DNA from 2 places in the Paraburkholderia sp. CNPSo 3281 genome. Region 2 is predicted to be linked to the other one. Evidence: riboswitches for the same ligand, from Rfam matches in the RefSeq annotation. Region 2 holds a riboswitch; the other holds the start of a gene.
What was found. Region 2 has a riboswitch for cobalamin ahead of cobW (cobalamin biosynthesis protein CobW). Riboswitches for the same ligand answer to the same signal wherever they lie in the genome.

Region 1 (3,404 bases), on a different contig from region 2:
GCGTGTTGTACCCGTAGGCGCTCACGTACTGCCGGTTGAACACGTTCGAAAGCGTGGCCGAAAGCGCGAGATGCGCGTTGACCTTGTACGACGCGCGCAGGCTCACCGTCGTCCACGAAGGCAGGTAGATCGTGTTGAGCTGGTCGTCGAACGTCGAGCCGTTATACAACAGCGAAACGCCGGTGCTGAGCGCGTGGAGCTGGAACTCGTCCCACGTGTGATCCACGCTCAGGCTCACCGTCTGGCGCGGGCGGCGATTGAGCCAGGTCTGGTCGGTCACGTCCTGCGGATTCAGAATCCCCACCGTGAGGCTCACCGGCGTGGACTTGCCGAGCGTGCCCTTGTACGAGAGGTCGAGCCCCTGTATGTGCGCGCGGCCCACGTTCACGGGCAGGAAAGTCTGCGAGTTGTACGTGATGAGATCGTGCACGCGCGTGTCGTACACGGCTGCCGTGAACGTGCCGATCGACGTGGTGGCATCGAGCGCGGCTTCGACCGAGTCGCTGCGCTCGGGCAGCAGGTTGGGGTTCGAGTAGCCCGGATAGTAAAGGTCGTTGAACGTCGGCAGGCGGAACGCATTGCCGTACGAAACGCGCGCCGTATAGACCGGCGTGACCGCCCACGAAAGCGCGACGTTGCCCGTATTCACCGATTGCCCTTGCACGATTTCGTGTCGCCCCGCCAGAAACAGCGTGAGGGGTCCGAGCGTGGTGGACTGATGCATCGACACGGCCGAATCGTTGCGCGCGGGCAGTCCGCCCGGCACATCCACCGGCAGGAATGCCATCTCGCGCGTGTAGTCGTAAGCGAACTTGGTCTCGCCGTCGAGCGGTATGCCGAAGAGCATGTGGCCCCTTTCCTGATGCGTCATCGACGTGGAAGTGGAAAAGCGCGTCGAGTCGATCTCGTCGGTCGGGATAGTCGGGTCGTTCGAATAGAGGAACTGACGGTCCGTCGCGTAGCCCACGGACTGGTCGAACTGGGTGGTCGGCGTGATGTCGAGGTGGAACGCGAGGCCGGTCGTGAGCTGGGTGTCGCGCTGGCGGTCGTTGCCTCCCGCGTTGTCGTACGAGAGATCGGAGCGGTGGTAGAGCGCGAAGGTCGAGATCGACCAGTTGTCGTGCGCGTAGCCGAGGCGTGCGTCCAGGTTCTGCGCGTGGTACGGGTTGCGGCCGTCTTCGTGGCCGTAAGCCCAGGGCTGCGTCGCGTCGATGCCCGCCGTGTTGTAGTCGTGCAGGCCCAGCGAGTAGGTGAGGCCGCTCAATGCGGAAAGCGGCCCTGTCGAGCCGATCGTGCCCGAGGTGCGCACCTGCGTGTCGAAGGTCTTGTTCGAGCCGCCGCCGAACGAGACGATGGTCTGGTTCGGCTGGTTCGACGCATGGCGCGTGAAGAGCTGCACGACGCCGCCCATGGCATCCGCGCCGAACGAGGCGGCCGCGGGCCCCGAGATCACCTCGACGCGGTCGAACGAGGCGGTCGCCAGATCGGCCCATTCGGCCGTGCCCGTGGTGACGGAGCCCACGCGTATACCGTCGATGAACACGGCCACCTGGTCAGCCGACGAGCCGCGGATGCTCACCCCCGTGTACGACCCCGGGCCGCCGGTCTGCGAGACGGTGACACCCGGCAGCGTGGCGAGCGCCTGCGCGATGCCGGGGTCGACGGGGGAGACGCGGTCGAGGTCTTCGCGCGTGAGCACCTGGGTGGTCGCGTAGCGCTGGTCGAACGATTGCGGCAGATGCTGCGTGTCGCCCACGACGAGGATATTGGGCAGGGTGGTGTCGCCGCCGGCTTGCTGCTGCGTCTCGGTGGACGATGAATTGGCGGCGTCGGCGTCGGCAGCATGCGCGGTTTGCCACGCACAGGCGAGCGCAGCGGAGGTCAATACGAATTGGCGAAACTTCATGATGCGGTGGCTGGAAACAGCTCCTGAAATACGGGCTGTCCGGGCAACGGGCGATCGCCGCGTGGGCGGTGCTTGCGCATTGGGGATCCCCGCCCGCTGCGGCTGCTGGACTCGGCTGATGGCAGGTCTCCTGGCTCGCGGGTCGACATCCGTTGCCGGCCTTCCCGGTTTCCCAGTGGCACGCTCTGGCATGGACTCGCCGCTTACAGTTGCGGGGGCAGCCGCAGTCTTGCACTGCGTTCCCTTTTGATCCCGTCGCCGGGAACCATCAGCGCGCAAGGGTAATGGCCGCGCATTCGTCGCGTCAACCTTTGACGAACGTCGTGTGGCGAAAACACCCGGTTTGGCCACTCCCGCAACTTACGCTATCCTTGCAGCTGTTTTTCGCGCGTAGGCGCTGCACGAGCGAAATGCAGCAGGGAAGCCGGTGGGAAGCCGGCGCGGTCGCGCCACTGTGACTGGCTGTCAATCGAGCCAGAAGTCAGACCTCGCTGCGTTTATTTCACGACTCATTCCAGGGCGCGTAACCCAAGGAGCCGTCAATGCACACCCGCCTACCTTAGAAAGGCGGCCCAATCCGGTCGCCACCACTGGCCGCGATGCGGCGATAGACCGCTCACGGACCGCCATGCGTTCGCCGTTCAAAAGCACCGCTGGATATTGACGGATTAACGAGGACGTCGGGGCACCTCGCCGCATCGATCGAGGGTTGACGGCGCTCGTCCATGCATTCTTTACAAGCACAAACAAGAAGACTCATGAACAAGCACATTCTGGCCGTCCTTGGCGGCGCGGCTTTGGCATTCACAGGCGCTGGCGCCTCGGCGCAGCAGGTCACGTTGTACGGTGAGATCGACGCTAGCGTCGACTATGTCAGCGACGTTGGCGGCCACACCCAGTATCGCGCAGGCTCGGGCCTTATCGACGGCAGTTTTTGGGGCCTGCAGGGCAGCGAGGATCTCGGCGGCGGCAACGCCGCGATCTTTCGCCTCGAGCGCGGCTTCTCGGTCACGTCTGGCGAAGCCTTCAACGACCATCCGTTTTACGTTGGTTTGCAATCCGAACGATTTGGCACGATCACGCTGGGCCGCCAGTACGACACGATGCACGACTACTTCGCCCCGTTCACGCTGACGGGCGGCACGGGCGGCACGGCATTCGCGCATCCGTTCGACAACGACAATGCCAACAATTCGTGGCTCGCCTCGAACGCCGTGAAGTTCGCGAGCGCCACGTACGGTGGTTTCAGCGCCGGCGCGATGTACGCGTTTTCGAACGCGGCGGGCCGCTTCGCGCAGAACCGCGCCTACGGCTTCGGCGCGCACTACGAGGGTGGTCCGTTCAGCGCCGGTGTGGCATGGATGCACATCGACGGACGCGGCGCCTCTTCGGTAGGTGCGTACGATACGTCGGTGCTGCCGGGCGCGGGCCTCGTGCCGACCGAGGTCGCGGTGCAGCGCGAAGACACCATCGGCGCGGGCATGAGCTACGTGCTCGG
Region 2 (3,404 bases):
TGTAAAACAGCAGCGCGACGACCGGCGCGCCGGGTTGCCAGCGCGCGCGCCATTCGTCGATGGTCGCGACGTCGCGCTGCGGGCAATAGAGCGCGGCGGCCGGCAGCGCGACGGGCGGCGCAGGCTCGCTGCCCCAGTCGAATGCCCGCCACGCGAGCGCACGCAGGAACGACTCGGCGTTGGCCGCGCCGCCTTCGCGCAGATAACGCCACAGCAAGCGGCAAAACTCGGGCTCGGCGCGGCTCTTCGCGATGAGATTGGGGTCTTCCTGCAAGTCGCCGGAAAACATCGCGAGCAGTTGCCCGCGGCGCTCGGCGAGCGAGACGACCTGCTCGATGCCATAAGGCCAGTATGTTTCGCCGCCCAGATGATCGACCACCACCACGCGCGCGTGCTGCAGGACGTCTTCGACGTAGAAGTCCACCGACGCGGGCTGGCGCAGATACGTGACGTTCGCGAGCCGCACGCTGGGAAAACCTGCGGGCAAGCGCGGCACGACGCTCGCCAGCAGCGCGAGCGTCGTGTCCGCCGAACTGAGCACGACGATCTCGGCGGGCTGCTGGTCGATACGGATAACGCCCTGCGTGTCGTCGACGAAACCGCCGGGCGTGGTGCGCAGCAAATGCATGGGACGGCCTCGTCTAGCTCGGCACGTTCACTTCGCGGCCGCGGTCTGCACGTTCGCCAATGCGGCGTCGAAGGCCGCTTGCAGCGTCGCGCCATCGAGGTCCTCGCCGATCAGCACGAAGCGGCTCGCCAGCGGCTGCGCCGCGCTTTCCTGCGTGTTCCAGCGGCGGTCGAAATAGCTGTCGAAGCGGCGGCCCACGCCTTGAATCACGAGGCGCATCGGCGCGCCCGGCAACGCGGCAAAGCCCTTCACGCGATAGATCGTGTGCGCATCGACGAGTTGTTGCAGCGCCTCGATCACGGTCTCGCGCGAAGCGGCATTGCCTGACACCACAACCGAGTCGAACTCGTCATGGTGATGATCGGGATCGTCGGCGGAGCCGTGATGGTCGTGCCGCAGATGAATGCTCTCCTCGGAGGCCGCCTCGAGCCCGAGCAGCGTATGCAGATCGAGCTTGCCGTGCTGCGCGCGCACGATCTTCACTTGCGGCGGCAGCTCTTCGCGCAGCTCGGCGATGAGCGCGTCCTGGCCCGCCTCGTCGAGCAGATCGGTCTTGTTGAGAATGACGAGGTCGGCGGCCGAAAGCTGGTCTTCGAACAGCTCATGCAGCGGCGATTCGTGATCGAGATTCGGGTCGGCGCGGCGCTGCGCGTCCACGGCCTGGGGATTTTCGGCGAACTGGCCGCTCGCAGCGGCAGGGCCGTCCACCACGGTCACGACCGCATCGACGGTGAACGCGTTGCGGATCGACGGCCAGTTGAACGCCTGCACGAGCGGCTTGGGCAGCGCGAGACCCGAGGTTTCGATCAGCACGTGATCGACATCGCCCCGGCGTTCGAGCAGTTTCTCCATCACGGGGAAGAACTCTTCCTGCACGGTGCAGCAGAGGCAGCCGTTCGCGAGTTCGTAGAGCTGCCCTTCGGTTTCGTTGCCGTTTTCGTCGCAGCCAATGCCGCAGCCACGCAGAATTTCGCCGTCGATGCCGAGTTCGCCGAATTCGTTGACGATGACCGCGACGCGCAGGCCGCCCGCGTGCTGAAGAATGTGACGCAGCAGCGTGGTTTTACCGCTGCCGAGAAAGCCCGTCACGATCGTGACCGGAATCTTGCGCATTTGCATGAAGTGCTCCTTCGGCGCCAGGCCGGATCGAGGGGCATGGTGCGTCGCGCCTGCCGTTCGTGCGGGTGTCGTGTTGCGCTCACGCGCGTATCCGTGGAGACGCTGTCACGCGTAACGATTCAACAACCTGCAGGGGACGAACGACCAGAAACGCACCCGGGCCACGCCCAGCTGACGCATGAAAATCACGGATCCGGCACCGCATCCCCGCAGCGCGAATCCCACGTATCTGGCCGGTATCCGGACTGACGAGACACCGCTTCGCCTTCCCGCGCGAGTGGCCTTGCGGCCGTCTTGCACAGTGGCGTGGACTGCGTAAAGCATGGAAGCGGTTTGCGGCATTCGTGCGAACGCCGCGCTCGTTGTACCGTTGCGGGTGCAGTTCAGGTTGGCCATGCCCGAGGCGGGATGGCTCCCTGATTCCCGTTTAACTGCGCGCGCATTATGAGTCGCGCACGCGAGCACCAGAGTGCGTGCGAGTGTAGGCGCGGGGGGCCTGCGCGTCAAGGAAGGCGTGGGAAGCCGCAAACGCGTGTGCTATCGTAGCGCGCATCCGGCGCCGGCCGGAACGCGACTCTTTTGCTCGTTTTGCCTCTGCGATCAGCCTTCGATCGACGCTCTCGCCGTGAATCCTGCCGAAAATCGCGCCTCGCGCGCAGCCTCATTCGAAGCCACGCTGGAACCCATGCAGCGCGTGCCGCCGCTCGCGCTCGGCATCGGCTGCCGGCGCGGCGTGACACTCGCGCAGATCGAAGCCGCGGTGCGCGCCGCGCTCGGCGCGTGGCCGCTCGACAGCGTAACGGCTGTGGCAACGCTCGACGCCAAAGCCGGCGAACCCGCCTTGCAAGCGTTTTGCGCCGCACATGCGCTGCCGCTGCAAACGTACACGCGCGAGCAACTCGCCGCGACGCCCACACGGGCGGCGCCCTCCGCAGCCGCGCAAGCGCAGTTCGGCGTGGACGGCGTGTGCGAACCCTGCGCGCGTCTTGCAGCGGGCGGCGCTCCGCTCGTGCGCGGCAAGCTGGCGCTCGACGGTGTGACGGTCGCAATCGCAGGCTTTCTGCCAAACCACGCAAACGCGGACGCGAAGGCGCCGCAACCAACCCACTCCCGACGATGAAAACCGATCCCGAATCGCACCAACGCATGACGCAACGCCGCCGCGAAGGCCACGAGAAGAAGCAGGCCGCCGCGACGCACGAAAAGGGCCTGCTGATCGTCAACACCGGCAACGGCAAGGGCAAGAGCACGGCCGCGTTCGGCATGGCGGTGCGCATGCTCGGCCACGGCATGAAGCTTGGCGTCGTGCAGTTCATCAAGGGCGCGCTGCACACGGCCGAACGTGATTTTCTCGGCAGCGTTGCGCACTGCGATTTCGTGACGATGGGCGACGGCTACACCTGGAACACGCAGAATCGCGACGGCGACATCGCCACCGCGCGCAAGGGCTGGGACGAAGCGAAGCGCATGATCGAGAGCGGCGAGTACGCCATGGTGATCCTCGACGAACTCAACACGGTGCTCAAATACGAGTACCTGCCGCTCGACGAAGTGCTCGGTGTGATCGCGTCGCGCGCGCCGCACGTGCACGTGGTCGTGACGGGCCGCCATGCCCCCGACGCCCTGATCGAAGCCGCAGACCTCGTCACGGAAATGC

Region 1: another riboswitch for cobalamin. It lies ahead of M3I56_RS07240 (TonB-dependent receptor domain-containing protein); the one in region 2 lies ahead of cobW (cobalamin biosynthesis protein CobW).

Annotation. Positions count from the first base shown of each region.
Region 1 is NZ_JAMBPS010000004.1:281,143-284,546, forward strand. It holds gene M3I56_RS07240 (TonB-dependent receptor domain-containing protein) at 1-1,906, opposite strand, end outside; cobalamin riboswitch at 2,009-2,191, opposite strand; cobalamin riboswitch at 2,282-2,416, shown strand; gene M3I56_RS07245 (porin) at 2,665-3,404, shown strand, end outside.
Region 2 is NZ_JAMBPS010000020.1:34,367-37,770, reverse strand. It holds gene cobN (cobaltochelatase subunit CobN) at 1-628, opposite strand, end outside; gene cobW (cobalamin biosynthesis protein CobW) at 656-1,747, opposite strand; cobalamin riboswitch at 1,961-2,231, opposite strand; gene M3I56_RS20335 (cobalamin biosynthesis protein) at 2,217-2,867, shown strand; gene cobO (cob(I)yrinic acid a,c-diamide adenosyltransferase) at 2,864-3,404, shown strand, end outside.